Regions from separate parts of the Ureibacillus chungkukjangi genome, predicted to be linked through region 1. Evidence: predicted binding sites of a transcription regulator. Region 1 holds the regulator's gene; each other region holds the start of a gene.
The links. Region 1 encodes CtsR, which represses protease genes until heat stress. Its sites were predicted from a motif close to ATGGTCAATAAAGGTCAAACA; they were not measured.
Positions count from the first base shown of each region.

Region 1 (6,238 bases):
TACCACTCAGATTCTAAGCCTATACGTACGTGAGTTTCAGCAATTGTCTTTCTCTGCTTTACATAATCGTCATTGATTTTACTTTCGAAAATTTCAGATAAATGTCTTGTTAAAGTTACCTTCAGCCGTTCAATCTTTGAGTGCTGATCGATGATGCCCATTAAATGCTTGCTTTTCATCAGTGCGTCATAAAATTGGTTAACCATTTCAGGGATAAACTGTTCTGTTAAAGGCTTTAATTGCTTTAATATAGCTAAGTCTTCCTTTGTTAAATTAATCAATTGAATTTGATTCTGAAGAACTGGGTAATTTGATAGATTTAATTGGACATCGTTTATGTACTTTTCTACTTCGAAATAATGGGAATTTCGTTTTTGTAGATTTTTTTTGAAAATAGACATTACATTTCTCCGTTCTACTATTTTATAAGAATGATACTTTATATCTATGATACATTAAATAGGATTGTAAATACTATATAGATGTGAGGTTATTGTAGAAAATATTATTATTATGATAATTCTATATACCTCCGTTTGTATTTTAGATAGTTCCCATGTAAAATACGAGATGTTTAGAGAATAAGATATTATTCATGCAAGAGATAGACATTATAAGTAAAGGACGTAATAAGATGGACAAACGCCGTTTTAAATTTGTCATTCCATCAATGGTGGTTGTAGCTGTTGGGGCAACTTTAATGCTAAGGAATTATTTTCAAGAGGTTTCAACAAGAGATGGTGTGATGCTTGTAGTAATCGCTACATTATTCTCGGGGATGATTGCTTATATCCTATTCCCGCATGATGAGGAAGAAAAGCCTGATCCAAAGCCGGTGAATACAAAGAAGAAAACTTCCAAATAATCAGGTCCGTAAGTATCCAATATACTTGCGGATTTTTTCTTTTTCTTCATAAGTATTTATGAAAGAGGGTAATGTAAGGTGAAACTATTTTGCGCTTCAACCGTAAAAGTAGTATACAAAAAATTTAAATGATAAAAGAAAGGCTGATAAATAGATGGAAACTAAATGGGGAAAAGTAATTATACATGCAAGTGCATTTTTTGCTCCGATGCTAGTCCCAATTTTATTTTGGTTAATAAGCTCTGAGGAAGAAATTAAGCGAATTTCTATTCAAGCACTACTGTTCCAATTTGTGATGTGGCTCTTAATAGGAATATCTAGTTTCTTAAGCTTCATATTAATTGGGATACCATTCGTTATTATCTTTGTAATCATGACAATTGTGGTGCCGATTATCGGTATTATTAAAGCGTTAAACGAAGAAAAATGGAATTACCCGATTGTAGGACGCTGGGTTTAAGTTGTGAATTGTAAAAAATAGGGTTTAGATTAGAAAAAGAAATAACATACTGAGAGATGAACCAAAAGTAAATTTTGGGCTATTTCTCAAAATAAAGCTCCTTTAATATGAAGGAAATTTAAAGAGGTGGTCTCAAGTTTAGCAGAGATCACCTCTTTATTTTTTTGTACATATTCAACACAAAAACCGTTTTTTTTTAGTGGGCATTTGATTTGCATTTTGATTTTGATGTTTATATAATATAGTCAAAGATAGTCAAAGTCAGTAATGATTGGGGTGAGGAAGAAATGAGAAATATATCTGACATCATTGAAGGTTATTTGAAACAGGTTATCGAATTAGGTGGTCAAGGACATATTGAGATCAAACGAAGTGAGCTAGCGGATAAGTTTCAGTGCGTCCCCTCTCAAATTAACTATGTAATCAATACCCGATTTACTGCTGAAAGAGGTTATCTTGTTGAGAGTAAACGAGGAGGCGGTGGATATATCCGAATCTTACGTGTAAAAGCACATTCAAGAATTGATTTGATGGACGATATGATTAGTCAAATTAATCATGGTGCTACTCAAGCAATGGCAGAAGATATTATTTATCGTTTAATCGATGAGCAAGTAATCTCAAAGCGCGAGGCAAAACTGATGCTCGCAGCAATCGATAGGTCCACACTCCGATTACAATTACCTGTTAGAGACGAGTTAAGGGCCTATATTTTAAAATCCATGTTGGCCACATTAAAATACGATAAATAAACCTGAGCGAAAACTTTTTAGAGCTCTTGATCTATTAAAACAATTTTTAAAAAGGGGTGAGGTCATGGTTTGTGAACACTGTAAAGAGCAGCAAGCGACAATAACAGTTACACAAGTGGTTAATGGCCAAAAAAGTGAAAAGCATTATTGTGAGGTTTGTGCGCAAAATTTTCATCCTTTTAATTTAGATTTTCATAAAGAAGAACAAATTCCAATACATCAGCTTGTTTCCAATTTATTTGGATTACCGGTTTGGAATAATGGACCACAGGAAAAGGCGCCATCTACATCTCAAAAAAGCGCTAAATGTCCAACCTGTGGATTTACATTTCGAAAGTTTTTGAATGAAGGAAAGCTTGGTTGTCCACAATGTTATGAAACCTTTGGAAAACAGCTTCCACTCGTTCTGACAAAAATCCAAGCGGGTACTACACATAGTGGTAAAGCGCCCGGTAAACCAAATCATCATAATGAGTGGATTCAAAAGCAAATCGATTCGACTCGTGAGCAATTGCAGCTCGCAATCCATGAGGAACGCTTTGAAGATGCGGCTGACTTACGCGATGAGATTCGAGAAATGGAGCGTAGGCTGGAACGTGGGGGTGTTGATACACCATGAATCTAGAACATTTTTTAAAAAGCGAGGCACCAGGGTGGATGGATGTTAAAGGACTTGATGCAGATATTGTATTAAGCACACGCATTCGATTGGCTAGAAACTTAGATGGCTATCGTTTCCCTTTAAGCTTTACAGAAAATGAAGCACAGCAAATTGATGGCATGATTTATGAAGCATTACATTCGATTAATGCTGATGGACATAAGTTTTCACACTTTACCATAAAAGAAATGCCTGCCTTGCAACGGCAAGTTTTAGTTGAAAAGCATTTAATTAGTCCGCTCTTAGCTAAAAAGGAGAAGTCCGCCTCAGTTCATATATCGAATGATGAAACAATAAGTATAATGGTAAACGAAGAAGATCATTTACGTATTCAATGCTTAGCTCCGGGGTTGCAGCTAGTAGAAACCTACGGGATTGCATCTAAGCTGGATAGTAAATTAGAAGAACATTTACCCTATGCTTTTAATGAGTCATTTGGTTACTTAACAAGTTGCCCAACAAATGTTGGAACAGGACTCCGAGCATCTGTCATGATGCATTTGCCGGCTCTGACCATATCTAAGCAAATAAAAGTAGTAACTCAGATGCTTGCACGATTAGGAATGGTAGTTAGGGGTATATATGGAGAAGGTAGCGAAAATTTAGGGAATATTTATCAAATCTCCAACCAAGTTACTCTTGGAAAGTCAGAAGAAGAGATTTTAAAAGACTTACAAGAGGTCGCGTTACAAATTATTAAAAATGAGCGCGGTGCTAGGGAGGCATTATTAAAAAATTCTCGAATAATATTAGAAGACCGCTTTAATCGTTCGTTAGGTACTTTAAAGTATGCACGTATTATGACGAGCGAGGAAGCTGCTGCTTGTTTATCAAATGTTCGCCTTGGAGTTGATGTGGGCATCATTAACGAGGTCCCATTAAATGTATTAAATGAATGCATGATTCTTATACAGCCAGGCTTTGTACAGCAATATGCAGGTACAACTCTTCAAGCTAGTGAACGAGATATGTATAGAGCAAAACTATTGCGTGAAAAGTTAAATTCGAATAATCAAAAGCTAATGGAAAAAGGAGAGGAAAGATATGATGTTTAACCGTTTTACTCAACGTGCACAAAAAGTATTGCAATTAGCACAAGAAGAAGCAATTCGTTGGAAACACGAATCCATTGGTACAGAGCATATTTTACTTGGCCTTATTCGTGAGGGTGGTGGAATTGCAGCAAAAGCCTTAGAAGCAATTGATGTGAGTCCACAAATTATAGAATCAGGAATTGAAGAGCTAGTTGGAAAAGGTGCAAAGGATGTTGGTCCGATTGTTCACTATACTCCAAGAGCCAAAAAGGTTATTGAATTATCAGTAGACGAGTCTAGAAAACTAGGCCATGCATATATCGGAACAGAGCATATTCTGCTTGCCTTAATCCGCGAGGGTGAAGGGGTAGCAGCACGTGTATTAGCTAACGCTGGTGTAAGCCTAAACAAAGCGCGTCAACAAGTTCTTCTATTACTTGGAAATAATGATGCTGCTCAAAGTGCAAATAACCCTACCCAATCAGTTAATACACCAACATTAGATGGGTTAGCACGCGACTTAACAGCGATTGCGCGCGAAGGTTCACTAGATCCTGTAATCGGTCGCAGTAAAGAAATCACTCGTGTCATCGAGGTGCTTTCTCGCCGTACAAAAAACAACCCTGTCTTAATTGGTGAGCCAGGGGTTGGTAAAACAGCCATTGCTGAAGGTTTAGCACAGCAAATTGTTAACAATGAAGTACCTGAAACTCTTCGTGACAAACGTGTTATGACATTAGATATGGGTACAGTTGTTGCAGGCACAAAATACCGTGGTGAATTTGAGGACCGCTTGAAAAAAGTAATGGATGAAATTCGCCAAGCTGGTAATGTTATTCTATTCATCGACGAATTGCATACTTTAATCGGTGCTGGTGGTGCAGAGGGAGCAATTGATGCTTCTAACATTTTAAAACCGTCATTAGCTCGTGGAGAATTACAATGTATTGGTGCTACAACATTAGATGAGTACCGTAAATACATCGAAAAGGATGCTGCCTTAGAGCGTCGTTTCCAACCGATTCAAGTAGATGAGCCTTCTGTGGATGAAACAATCCAAATTATTCATGGCTTACGTGATCGTTATGAAGCACATCACCGTGTGAAAATTACTGATGAGGCTGTTGAGGCTGCAGCAAAATTATCAGACCGCTATATTTCAGATCGCTTCCTACCAGACAAAGCAATTGATTTAATTGATGAAGCAGGCTCGAAAGTACGTTTGCGTTCATTCACTGTTCCGCCAAATCTTAAGGCTTTAGAGGATAAATTAGAGGGTATCCGTTCTGAGAAAAATGCGGCTGTATCTGGCCAAGAGTTTGAAAAGGCAGCGGCATTAAGAGATACAGAGCAAAAAATCAAAGATGAATTAGAAGCTACTAAGAAAACATGGAAAGAGAAGCAAGGAAAAGAAGAGTCTCAAGTAACAGTAGAAGACATCGCATTGGTGGTTTCTATGTGGACTGGAATTCCTGTTTCTAAAATTGCTCAAGAGGAATCAGCAAAGCTTCTTAACCTTGAAGATGAGCTGCACAAACGTGTAGTTGGTCAAGGTGAAGCAGTAGAAGCCATTTCTCGTGCAATCCGTCGTGCTCGTGCTGGACTAAAAGATCCAAAACGCCCGATTGGTTCATTTATCTTCTTAGGACCAACAGGGGTTGGTAAAACAGAGCTTGCTCGTGCATTAGCTGAAGTAATGTTCGGCGATGAGGACGCAATGATTCGAATTGATATGTCAGAATATATGGAGAAACATTCAACTTCACGCTTAGTTGGTTCACCTCCAGGCTATGTAGGATTTGATGAAGGCGGTCAATTAACTGAAAAGGTTCGTCGTAAACCATATTCTGTTGTTTTACTTGATGAGATTGAAAAAGCGCATCCAGATGTGTTCAATATCTTACTTCAAGTATTAGATGATGGCCGTTTAACAGATTCTAAGGGGCGTACTGTAGATTTCCGAAACACAGTGGTTATCATGACATCAAACGTTGGTGCAGATGCACTGAAATACCAAAAATCATTAGGCTTTGGTGTTGGTAATACAGAGGCTTCTAAATACAAGGATATGAAGGGTACAATGCTTGAAGAGCTGAAAAAGGCATTCCGTCCGGAGTTCCTAAACCGTATTGATGAAATGATTGTTTTCCACTCACTTGAAAAAGATGAGTTGAAACAGATCATTGCCTTAATGGCAAATTCTTTAACAAAACGTCTGAGAGAGCAAAATATCGAGCTAGAGCTAACAGATGCGGCGCTTGTGAAAATTGCTGAAGAAGGATACGATCCACAATATGGTGCACGTCCATTACGTCGTGCCCTGCAAAAGCATGTTGAGGACCGTCTATCTGAAGAGGTATTAAAGGGCACAATTAGCACAGGTCAAAGTGTTGTTATCGACTATGCAGATAATGAATTTATCGTCGTACCCAAAAATGCTGTGCTAACTAAATCATAAAGGCTTTA
Region 1 is NZ_CP085009.1:3,815,032-3,821,269, reverse strand. Features, by position in the region: gene LG296_RS18905 (globin-coupled sensor protein) at 1-401, opposite strand, end outside; gene LG296_RS18900 (hypothetical protein) at 596-865, shown strand; gene LG296_RS18895 (DUF4870 domain-containing protein) at 1,020-1,325, shown strand; gene LG296_RS18890 (CtsR family transcriptional regulator) at 1,613-2,077, shown strand; gene LG296_RS18885 (UvrB/UvrC motif-containing protein) at 2,142-2,696, shown strand; gene LG296_RS18880 (protein arginine kinase) at 2,693-3,793, shown strand; gene LG296_RS18875 (ATP-dependent Clp protease ATP-binding subunit) at 3,783-6,230, shown strand.

Region 2 (6,238 bases), 710 kb from region 1:
GTTTCCTAACGGTGGAATCATTCGACGAATTGCTTGTGGCAAAATGACTCTTCGCATCGCTTGCCCATGTGTTAGACCAAGGGAACGTGCAGCCTCCATTTGTCCCTTATCAATCGATTCAATCCCTGCACGGATAATTTCCGCATTATAGGCCGCACTATTTAAAATAAGGGCCGTAATCCCCGAAACCATAAAGCCAAATGATTGACCGAAAACCGTGGGTATTAATGCCAAATGGATGATTAAAATCTGCACAAGCATTGGGGTACCACGGAAGAGATCGACATAGAGCTTACATGGCCAATAGAGCCATTTTCTCTTTGATGTCTTTCCTAAACCGAGAAATACCCCAAAAATGATTCCACCAATATAACCGCAAATTGTTAATACGATCGTCACCCAAATACCATTGATAAAAAACTCACGGTAGTCCCAGATCAAATCCCAACGCATATCTAAGAAGTCCATCTGAAACCCTCCATCTAATTATTCGATTTCTTGCCCTGTAATTTCAGCTAGCTTTCCGCTTTCCTTCAGCTTTTGGATTCCTTCATTTAAAATATCCAGCACTTCTTTATTCCCTTTTTTAACCATTAATCCATAGTATTCTTTTTCAAAGCTATCATCTTCAATAGATTTTAGTTTCGATTCTGGATTATTTTTTATATATTCAATAATTACTGCGTTATCGCCAATTACAGCATCAACAGTACCGTTGATAAGCTCTTGAATAGCAACTGGTGTAGTTTCGTAAGGTTTAATATTTGCACTAGTTTTCCCTTGTAGGTCTTGGGCTGCAAAATGTCCCGTAGTATTCATTTGAACACCGATCTTTTTATCAGCTATATCTTGTAGAGATTCAATATCAGATTCTTCCTTTGTTACGATTAATTGTGTAGCCTCGTAATAAGGCTCTGTGAAATCATAAGTTTCCTGACGTTCTTCAGTAATAGTAATGGCAGAAATACCTAAATCCACTTCGCTGTTGATCAATTGTTGGAATAAAGGATCCCAACCTACATTGTTAATTTCAAATTCAACGCCCACTTCTTCACCGATGGCATTCACAACATCCACATCAATACCAACGATATTTCCTTTGTCATCAAAGGATTCAAATGGTGCATAGGCAGCATCTGTTCCAACTTTTAGTGTAGTAGTTCCTTCTCCATCCTCACTTGCTGAACCATTTGTCCCTGTTTCTGATGCTCCACATGCAGCTAAAATAATGGAAGCCGCAGCAATGGGTGTAATTAATGAAAATAATTTTTTCTTATTCAACACTGATAATTCCCCCCGAACTCTATTTATCTTTCTAATTCCATAATTCAGATTATTCATAAAATCAGAAAATATATTTACAATTATATAAACTTCACAATATTTAAACAACATAAAATTTTCTAATAAAATTACGGAATGTTACATAGATATGTGAGGTATGGAGGATATGGGGATTAGTGAATATAACTGAAGCCAATTTCGAAGCTAGGTTTTCCTTCTCCACAAAAAAAAACAACCCGAAAAGTTTAGTTAAACTTTTTCGGGTTGTTCTTTTTCTTTATGTTTTCAAACCTTAAACTAAAACACTTGATCATAACTCATAAAAATTTTATATGAAAAGATTGGTAATATTAGTTTAAAGAGAATGAATTTGGGATAAAATGAATTGGTACAGTAATTGCATTTTATCCCGTATTTTTCATTCCCTCTGGATTCTATCAGGCTGCTAAGCTAATAGATCCATGGAAGGTCTACCTTATTAAAATCATAGTTGAAGCAGTAAAATGGCGCCCTCGGAGGGAATCGAACCCCCAGCGGAAGAACCGGAATCTTCTGTGTTATCCATTACACCACGAGGACATCTTATAATAGAAACTTACTCGTAACGCTTTTGAAAATAGAAATTGTTCTTCATTTACATAACTGATAATGCTTTAGGACATAACGCCGATTGTAAAATACGACTTTTCTATTATACAAATGTATACAACGTAATTCAACTATTAAATTGAAGATATATTTGATTATATTGTGTCTGTTTTGTGCAGTTTTTCATCAGATTTTTTCGATAAATAGGGTAGAAATATTAACTTCTATGCTTTACTTCTTATTTAATAATTAAGTCATAGAATAATAGCGGATACATACTGCAATATTTTAGTAAAGGACAGTGTTTTATATTTGACCTTCCTTGACTATTCTGTGTATGATATGTGTACAGCTAAAAGGAATTCTTTTAGCACCAAGTTAACGAATAAATCTTTTTAAGGAGGATTTACAATGAATTTAATTCCTACAGTTATTGAACAAACAAGCCGCGGAGAACGTGCATATGACATTTATTCTCGTCTTCTAAAAGACCGCATCATTTTACTAGGTAGTGCTATCGATGATAATGTGGCAAACTCTATTGTTGCCCAATTATTATTCCTAGCAGCAGAAGATCCAGATAAAGATATTTCTTTATACATCAACTCACCAGGTGGATCAATTACAGCTGGTATGGCAATTTACGATACAATGCAATTTATTAAACCACAAGTTTCAACAATTTGTATCGGTATGGCTGCATCAATGGGTGCTTTCTTACTTGCTGCTGGTGAACCAGGTAAACGTTTTGCTTTACCAAATGCAGAAGTAATGATTCACCAACCACTTGGTGGAGCTCAAGGTCAAGCTACTGAAATTGAAATTGCTGCAAAACGCATTTTATTCTTACGTGATAAATTAAACCAAATCTTATCTGATCGTACTGGTCAACCAATAGAACGCATTTCTAAAGATACTGATCGTGATAATTTCATGACTGCTGAAAATGCAAAAGAATACGGTTTAATCGACCAAATTATTAATCGTGTTGAAGATAAATAAAAACATTAATGGTGAAGAGGATTCATTTCCTCCTCACTATTTTTTTTGCTCTGTTTGCTAAAACTGAATGTTTCTTTGTATGAGAAATAAAGGGAAAAATTCCTCTTAAATTGGTAATTACTCGTATTTTCTTTTAAATAGCGGGAGTTTTTCCGCTTATAGTGGTTAAATCATTGGATTTCCTCTAATTTTTAGCAGATAATCGAACTTTTCCCTCTTATATCTGCTTTTAAAAGGCTTTCATACTAATTAGCGGAAAATTTTCCTCTTATATCCCCACCTAAAAGGCTATCAGAATAATTAACAGGAACTTTTCCTCTTATACCACATCTAAAAGGTTCTCCTACTTTCACCTAGAATCCCCTCTCATCAGCGCTTAAAATCACCATGTATCAAAACAGAGTTTAGAAAAAAAGGAATCTCATTGTTGTGAGATCCCAAAAGTTTGCGAGCGTTTACAAATGATGATAGCTTATTCTTCTCTTTGAATAAGTGAAACTAGTCCTTCTACAGCTTCTTGTTCGTCTTTACCATCAGCGATTAGAGTAATCGTTGTTCCTCTTGCTATGGCTAAACTCATAATACCCATAATAGACTTTGCGTTTACTTTTTTCTCATCCTTTTGTAAGTACACTTCTGATTTGAAGCGATTGGCCTCTTGAACAAACAATGCTGCTTGTCTCGCCTGCAAACCAGATTTTAATTTCACTTCCACATTGGTTTCAACCATTTTTGATACTCCCTTTCAAACCGTTCATCTATATACATTTATCTTATCTAAATTGTATGAAAAGAACAATGATAGAATCCTACAATTTTTGAAAACTTCAGTAAAATTTGGATTTTTCATGAATATTCACTAATTTCCGAGTGTTATTTAATGGTTTCTCCACGTCTTAGACTGTCTGCAATTTCATCGATTTTACGTAATCGATGGTTGACTCCTGACTTACTTACTGCACCTGTAGATACCATTTCACCAAGCTCTTTTAGTGTAACATCCTGATATTCAACTCGAAGCCGAGCAATTTCTCTTAGCTTTTCCGGTAGCTGGTCAAGACCAATCGAGTTTTCTATAAAGCGAATATTCTCGACCTGACGAATAGCTGCACCGATTGTTTTGTTTAAATTGGCGGTTTCACAGTTTACGATACGGTTTACACTGTTTCGCATGTCACGCAAAATTCGAACGTCCTCGAATTTTAGCATAGCTTGTACAGCCCCAACTATCCCCATAAAATCCGAAATTTTTTCCGCTTCTTTTAAATAAGTTACAAACCCTTTTTTACGTTCAATGGTTTTGGCATTTAAGTTGAATTTGTTCATCAAATCCGCTAATGCTTCACCATGCTCTTTATATAGTGAATAAATCTCTAGATGATACGCTGAAGTTTCAGGGTTGTTTACAGAGCCACCTGCTAAAAACGCACCACGTAAATAAGCTCTCTTCTGATCTCTATTTGAAAGCAATGAAGTAGAGAGAGAATGATTTAGCTGAAAATCCTCAGATAAAATATCTAAATCTGCTAATATTTCACGAGCACCGTCACGAACACGGCAAATGTAAACATTATTTTTCTTTAAGCGCATTTTTTTTCGAACTAGTAATTCCACATTATATGGATATAGTTTTTTTACAATTGTATAAAGCCTTCTTGCAATTGCAGCATTTTCAGTCTGTACATCTAGACTGAGCTGTCTATTTGTAAAGGATAATGTTCCATTCATACGAATAAGTGCAGATACCTCTGCTCTTAAACAATTATCGTCTGTTTCTAGTTGCGTTAATTCCTTTTTCGTTTCGGAAGCAAATGACATCTTTTTCCCCCCTTTCACTATGTATGAAAACTATCATACCACACATTCAAACCGTAGAACCTTGTATGTTTTTTACATTCTCGTCAGTGTATATTCACTAAGCCACTTAGCAATTTTATTTGACTCATGGCGAACGACGCCAGATTGTATCGTAGCGATTTCTTTTTTTATGACTTCAAGACCCATATTTTCTAGCTTTTCGATATCAAACAGCACTGGCTCAGCATTCTCTTCTTTATAGTTTTCTTTAATAGGTGATGGCAATTCTATATCATTGACCAAGATAGCATCAAGGCATGGTTTTCCTACATGATCATAAATTGCCTGAACATGATCTGTAGCTCTATAGTTCAAGGTCTCACCTTGCTGTGTCATGAGATTGCAAATGTAAATTCTTTTCGCTTTTGCTCTAACTAGTGCTCTACCAATTTGTTTTACTATTAAATTAGGAATAATACTAGTATATAAGCTTCCTGGCCCCACTAGAATTAAATCAGCCTTTTCAATTGCACGAATTGCTTCCGGAAGCGGTTTCACATCACCTGGAACTAAAAAGACACGTTTGATCGGCTTTTTAGAATTAGGAATTTTCGACTCCCCTTCAATAATAGAGCCATCTAATAATTCCGCGTGCAAAGCGATTTTCTTATTTGCTGCTGGGATTACTTTTCCATGGACCTTTAATACTTTACTCATTTCTGCGATTGCATGGCTAAAATCACCTGTAATATCAGTTAAAGCAGTTAGCATTAAATTTCCTAAAGAATGGCCACCTAAGTCATCTGACTCGGAAAATCGATACTGAAACATTTGCTCAACTAATGGCTCTGTATCAGATAATGCGGCAATTACATTCCGAATATCACCAGGTGGCGGAATATCGTAGTCATCACGAAGGCGACCTGAGGATCCTCCATCATCTGCAACTGTAACAATTGCAGTAATGTCGAATGGATAGTTTTTCAATCCGCGCAACATCGTAGAAAGACCAGTCCCCCCTCCTATAACTACAATATTCGTTTTTTGTTTCTTCATGCTGTCAATCCTTTCTGCGATTGATATCTCGGTGAGTAATTGCCGTTTGATAGCTATCACTAAATAGCTTTCCATAGTATTCAGCTAACGTTACGGAACGATGCTGCCCACCTGTACAACCAAAAGCAATTACCAGCTGGGATTTTCCCTCATTAATATATTGTGGAATCATAAATTTAAACAAGTCAGTTAGCTTTACGATTAACTCTTGGGCTTCTTCCTGTGCTAATACATAAGAGGATACCTCTTCTTGTAGGCCCGTTTTTGGACGCAGCTCTTCCACGTAGTACGGATTTGTTATAAACCGAACATCAAAAACAAGGTCTGCATCAATTGGCACACCATTTTTGTAACCAAAAGACATCACATTGATAGAGAATTTCGGGCTACTAGAAATCGAAAACTCTTTACCAATACGTTCTCTTAGCTGTCTTGGTTTCAATTGAGATGTGTTGTAAACAAATTTGGCTCTACCCTTTAGCTCACTCAGCATTTCTCTTTCTTTTTTGAT
Region 2 is NZ_CP085009.1:3,106,603-3,112,840, forward strand. Features, by position in the region: gene LG296_RS15425 (amino acid ABC transporter permease) at 1-468, opposite strand, end outside; gene LG296_RS15430 (basic amino acid ABC transporter substrate-binding protein) at 487-1,281, opposite strand; tRNA gene LG296_RS15435 (tRNA-Arg) at 1,789-1,863, opposite strand; gene clpP (ATP-dependent Clp endopeptidase proteolytic subunit ClpP) at 2,284-2,874, shown strand; gene LG296_RS15445 (HPr family phosphocarrier protein) at 3,347-3,604, opposite strand; gene whiA (DNA-binding protein WhiA) at 3,748-4,692, opposite strand; gene yvcK (YvcK family protein) at 4,765-5,727, opposite strand; gene rapZ (RNase adapter RapZ) at 5,732-6,238, opposite strand, start outside.
Region 2: a site for CtsR is predicted at 2,182-2,202, ahead of clpP (ATP-dependent Clp endopeptidase proteolytic subunit ClpP). Genes of this name have one in related genera too.

Region 3 (6,238 bases), 1.2 Mb from region 1:
AAAGTCTTTCACTTCTGCTGCTATTTTAACTGGAAATTTCTCTGCATCTAATCGTGTTAATGCGCCGACACCAGATTTCCCAGCGATTACATTTTCCCATGTTTCCTCTATTGAATTTCCTAAAGGAGTAACAGCTCCAATTCCCGTAATAACAACTCTTCTTTTCATCGTTTTAAAATCCCCCTTTGGTTTTAAACTACTAGCATTTTTACAGTACTATTTTCCCCACTTAATGACAGCTGCACCCCAAGTCAGGCCGCCACCAAAACCAACTAATACGATAATATCGTCATCTTTGATTTTACCATCTTCTAATTCGTCTGCCAAAGCAAGTCCGATAGAAGCAGAGGAGGTATTTCCGTATTTGTGGATATGCTTTGAAAGTTTTTCTTCGGGTAACTCAAGTCTTTCGCGAGATGCTTCCATAATACGAATATTGGCTTGGTGTGGAATTAGTAAATCCACGTCTTGTTTCGATAGACCCGCTTTATCTAGAACGGATACAGCTGACTCGCCCATTTGTCTAACCGCAAATTTGAAAACTTCTCGGCCATTCATGGTAATTGTATGTTCATCGTTCAAGAATAGCTGTTTACCCCCAGTTCCATCTGCACCTAATTCAAATGATAAAATACCTCTTCCTTCACTTACCTCACTAACTACTGCCGCACAGGCGCCGTCTCCGAACAATACTGCTGTATTCCGATCATTCCAGTCAGTGATTTTGGACAGTTTTTCAACACCTACTACTAAGACATATTGATAACTCTTACTTTCAATAAATTGCTTAGCAGTAGCAAGCGCATAAATAAAGCCTGAACAAGCTGCCGACACATCCATTGCAGCAGCATTTACAGCGCCTAATCTTTCTTGAATTTGACATGCAACACTTGGAAAACCTCGATCTGGCGTTACCGTAGCAACTAAGATTAACCCAATTTGATCTGCCGTTATGTTCGCATTTTTTATCGCATTGATGGCAGCGTTATACGCTAAATCAGAAGTATTTTCTTCCGGTCCAGCAATTCTTCTTTCTTCTATACCAGTTCTTGTACGAATCCATTCATCATTTGTATCTAAAGTTTTTTCTAAATCAAAATTTGTTACAACCTTCTCTGGAACGTATTTCCCCAATCCAATGATCCCTGCGTTCATTTTAATCCCCCCAGTTTACTACTAACATTTAGTACCTGGTAATAATTATAGCTCATAAAAAAAAGAACCTCAACCTTTTATTCACGATTTGTTCTTAAGTTTGTAGTTCTTTTTTATGATTGTATATGTTATGATAATTAAGATGAAAATTGGAATACTATTTAAAATTGTTTTATAGAGGTGAAAAAGAATGCAATATGTAATGACTTTAATTTGGTCTGTTCTATTAATGTTAATGTTAAATTATGTAGTAAGCTCAGTTTTAGCTGTACCATTTGTACTTTCAACTAGCTTAATTCTTGGTGTTATTTTTACAATTTTAATCTTTATCATTGGTGCGATTATTCCAAACGACCCAACACCAGAAGCAGATCATCACTAATTTAGAATTTTAGCACTTCTTCTATGAAGTGCTTTTATTTTTCTATTATATATTTTAAACGGGTAACTCTTTAAATAGAGCTACCCGTTTTTTCGGATATTAAGCTTTCTATTTTTTCACTAGTAATTGGCCATCCTCTAATGTAGCATATAAGCTTTCTCCTGGAAGAACTTCTCCCCTTAATAATTCTTTTGCTACTGCTGTTTCGACATTTCGTTGAATAAAGCGTTTTAAAGGTCTTGCTCCAAATTGAGGATCAATCCCATGTTGTACAATCCAATCAACTACCTTATCAGTTACCTTTAGCTCAATCTCTTGTTCAGCCACACGCTCCTGTAGCTGACCAATATATTTCCTGGCGATTGCGTGGAAATGCTCGGTACTCAATGCATGGAAGGTAATAATGTCATCCACACGATTTAAAAGCTCTGGTTTAAAGTGGGCACGTAATTCCGTCATAACTAGATCTTCTATAGATTGCTGGTGTTCTGGCATAGCTTCAAGCAAATAATGCGAGCCAATATTAGATGTCATAATCACCACTGTGTTAGTAAAGTTAACCAAACGCCCTTGACTATCTGTAATTCGCCCGTCATCTAATATTTGAAGTAAGATATTTGCAACATCAGGATGTGCTTTTTCAATTTCATCTAAAAGTACTACCGCGTATGGATTACGACGAACGGCTTCTGTTAATTGACCACCCTCTTCATAGCCAATATATCCTGGAGGCGCACCGACAAGTCTGGAAACACTATGTTTTTCCATATATTCACTCATATCAATGCGAATAAAATGATCCTCTGAATCAAAAAGCTGTGCTGCTAAGGCTTTCGCAAGTTCCGTTTTCCCAACACCAGTAGGACCGAGGAATATAAATGAACCAATTGGTCGATTTGGATCTTTAATGCCTGAGCGAGCCCGCCAAACGGCTTCAGTTACAAGCTTAACGGCATTTTCTTGACCAACAACTCGTTCATGTAATGTATCCTTTAAACGCAGGAGCTTGTCTCTCTCACCCTCTACAAGCTTTGTAACCGGAATGCCTGTCCATCTTGAGATGATGGAAGCAATTTCTTCTGCAGTTACTTCCTCTCGGAGAATTCTTGTGTCAGAGCTACTGTTCAGCTCCTCCTCTAAGATAGTTAACTCCTTCTCTAAGGTTGGAATTTTACCATGACGAAGCTCAGCTGCTTTGTTTAAATCATATTTACTTTCTGCGTCCTCTAAGTCTCGTCGATAGCTTTCAAGCTGTACCCGTTTTTTCTGAATAGCTTGCAGGCATTGTTTTTCACTTTCCCATTGCTTACGTATCTTCTCTGTAGATTCCTTTAAATTAGACAATTCAGCTCTTAATGCTTCCAGACGCTTTTGACTTTGAGCATCTTTTTCCTTTTTCAATGCCTGCTCTTCAATTTCTAACTGTAATACCCGACGAGTTACCATATCTAGCTCCTGTGGCATTGAATCGATTTCAGTACGAATCATCGCGCATGCCTCATCGATCAAATCGATTGCCTTATCCGGTAGAAATCGTTCCGTAATATAACGGTTAGAAAGCTCTGCTGCTGCAATGATGGCACGATCATGAATGCTCACTTTGTGATGTACTTGAAAGCGTTCCTTTAACCCTCGCAAAATCGATACCGTGTCCTCGATAGATGGCTCTCGGACAATTACCTGCTGGAATCGGCGCTCTAGAGCTGGATCTTTTTCAATGTACATACGGTATTCATCTAATGTAGTTGCTCCAATACAATGCAGCTCACCTCGTGCAAGCATCGGCTTTAGCATATTGCCCGCATCCATTGCTCCATCTGTTTTACCAGCACCCACAATTGTGTGAATCTCATCTATAAATAAAATGATTTGACCTTCAGAATCTTTTACCTCTTTTAATACACCCTTTAATCGTTCTTCAAATTGTCCTCGATAGCTAGCCCCTGCGATTAATGCACTCATATCAAGCTCATATAAAAGACAATTTTTTAACCCTTCAGGTACATCCTTACGAACGATTCGTTGTGCAAGCCCTTCAACAATTGCAGTTTTACCGACACCAGGCTCACCTATTAGAATCGGATTATTTTTTGTTTTTCTTGATAGGATTCGAATGACATTTCGAATTTCTTCATCTCGACCAATAACAGGATCCATCTTTCCATTTTTCACTTCTTCAATTAAGTTACGACCGAATTGTTCTAATGGACTACGATTGTCTTGCTGTTGAAATTGCATTCTTAAGCACCCTTTCAAAATTTTATCTTATATAATATTTCGATTTTAGTTTGACCTTTTTTGACTAATTTGATTATAAGCTGTTTACTCTAGAATTGCAAAAATTGGCACATAGATTCTACATTTTATTTGCCCATCTTGTGATATCATATATTGAAATTATTTTTCTGATCGAAGCAAAAAGTTCACTAAATAAAGGGTGTGAAGAAATGGCAAGAACTGATACATTACCAATGAATATTAGTCAGCTATTTGAAGAGCGTGGTCTACAACTCCAAGTAGAAAAAGGAGATTATATCTTTCATGAAGGTGAAAGTGCTGGAGATTTGTTTTTTATAAAAAATGGTTCCATCCAAATCAGTAAAGAATCAGAAAACGGAAAAGAGCTTACGTTTCGTGTCTGTGGCAAGAATAGTATCATTGGTGAAAGCTCTTTATTCGGCCCTACAACAGTCCATTCAAATACCGCAAAAGCAATCGTAGACTCAGAAATAGCGATTCTTAATAAGCACTCACTTGAAATGTTTTTAACAGAACAGCCTACACTCATGATTGGATACCTAAAATGGATTCAAAATGAAAATTTAAAAAATCAAAGCTTAATACGAGATTTAGTTATTCATGGAAAAAAAGGCGCACTCTACTCTACTTTGATTCGTTTATCGAATACTTATGGAAAACCACTTGATGAGAATAAAAATCATATTCTCCTTGATATATATTTAACTAACACAGACGTAGCTAGCTTGTGCTCAACAAGTCGAGAAATGATCAATCGTATGCTAAATGATTTAAAGAAACAGAACATTATTTCCTTTGATAAAGGTTATATTACAATTTTAGATTTGAAGTATTTAAAAGAAGAAATTGCTTGTGAGAACTGTCCAGCAACTATTTGTCGAATCGATTAAAAAGGTACGCAGAGGAATTTTTTGCGTACCCTTTTTATGTTAAGGCTTCAATACAACCTTGATACATTCATCTTCATGATCATTGAATATCTTATATGCCTCGCTAGCACGCTCAAGTGCAATTCTGTGGGTAATGATTTCAGTTGGATCAATTTTTCCGTCCTTAATCATGTCAAACAGCATTGGCATGTAGTGAATAACCGGAGCTTGTCCCATTTTAATATTAATATTTCTTTCAAATAAGTTGCCTAATGGGAAATGATTATACATAGAGCCATATACACCTGTAAGCTGTAATGTACCAAATTTTTTCACAGCCTTCATTCCAATACGGATGGCACTCGTTGTACCACCTGAAAGCTTCAGCTTTTGCTCCACTGCTTCCAGAGGGTTCTTTTTCCCATCCATCCCTACGCAATCGATTACAACATCGGCTCCACCTTTCGTAATTTCAGCAATATATTGACCTGTATCATCATGCTCGTCAAAGTTGATGATTTCAACATTATTCATTTTCTTCGCATGATTTAGACGATACGGGAGATTATCGATTGCAATGACACGTTTTGCACCTTTCATCCAGGCAAATTTTTGCGTCATTAAACCGATGGGACCACAGCCTAATACTACGACTGTATCTCCTTTCTTTACGCCACCACTTTCAACACTCCAGTAGGCTGTTGGGAGAACGTCAGACATAAAGAGTAGGGACTCATCTTCAAGCTCTACAGATTCTGGAATTACAAACGGTACAAAGTTTCCGAAGGGTACACGTAATAATTCCGCTTGTCCACCCTGATAACCACCATAACGTTCCGTGAATCCAAAATATCCGCCTGTATCAACATGTGGGTTTGGATTCGAGTTATCACATTGGCTTTCCATCTCATTTGAGCAATAATGACAGTGACCACAAGAAATATTAAATGGGAGTACGACACGATCTCCCTTTTTCACTTTTTCTACACCAGCACCGACTTCTTCTACAATCCCCATCGGCTCATGGCCAACTACGTAATCCTTTGATGCAGGAAGTGCACCTTGATAAATATGGAGGTCAGAACCACAAATCGCTGTGGACGTTACGCGAATAATGATATCATCACTTTTCTCAATCTTAGGATCAGCAACCTCTTTTACCTGCATATCTTTTGTACCTTGGAAAGTAACAGCTTTCATGTGAAATACCTCCTTATTCATAAATAATCATTAAAATTTGATATTTCTACACTTCCCCTTATTTTGCATGATAATCATATAAATATTCTTATCGTTAAATTTCTTAGAAAGGATTAGTAGACCTCAATAAAAAAAATGCAGACAAACTAAAAATTTAGTTTGCTGCATTCTAAAGAGCTGTATTGCTCGTTTTATCGAATTCCTAAAGCCATTTTGGCATAGCGTGACATCATATCTTTTGACCATGCTGGCTGCCAAACGATATTAACATCAACTTTTTTCACTTCAGGCAGTTCACTTAGAGCCGTGTTTACCTGGTCAACGATTACTGGACCAAGTGGGCACCCCATAGATGTTAACGTCATTGTTACTG
Region 3 is NZ_CP085009.1:1,035,256-1,041,493, reverse strand. Features, by position in the region: gene fabF (beta-ketoacyl-ACP synthase II) at 1-168, opposite strand, end outside; gene LG296_RS05150 (beta-ketoacyl-ACP synthase III) at 217-1,155, opposite strand; gene LG296_RS05145 (YjzD family protein) at 1,346-1,537, shown strand; gene LG296_RS05140 (ATP-dependent Clp protease ATP-binding subunit) at 1,646-3,775, opposite strand; gene LG296_RS05135 (Crp/Fnr family transcriptional regulator) at 3,985-4,686, shown strand; gene LG296_RS05130 (zinc-dependent alcohol dehydrogenase) at 4,726-5,865, opposite strand; gene LG296_RS05125 (metal-sulfur cluster assembly factor) at 6,057-6,238, opposite strand, start outside.
Region 3: a site for CtsR is predicted at 3,823-3,843, ahead of LG296_RS05140 (ATP-dependent Clp protease ATP-binding subunit). Genes of this name have one in related genera too.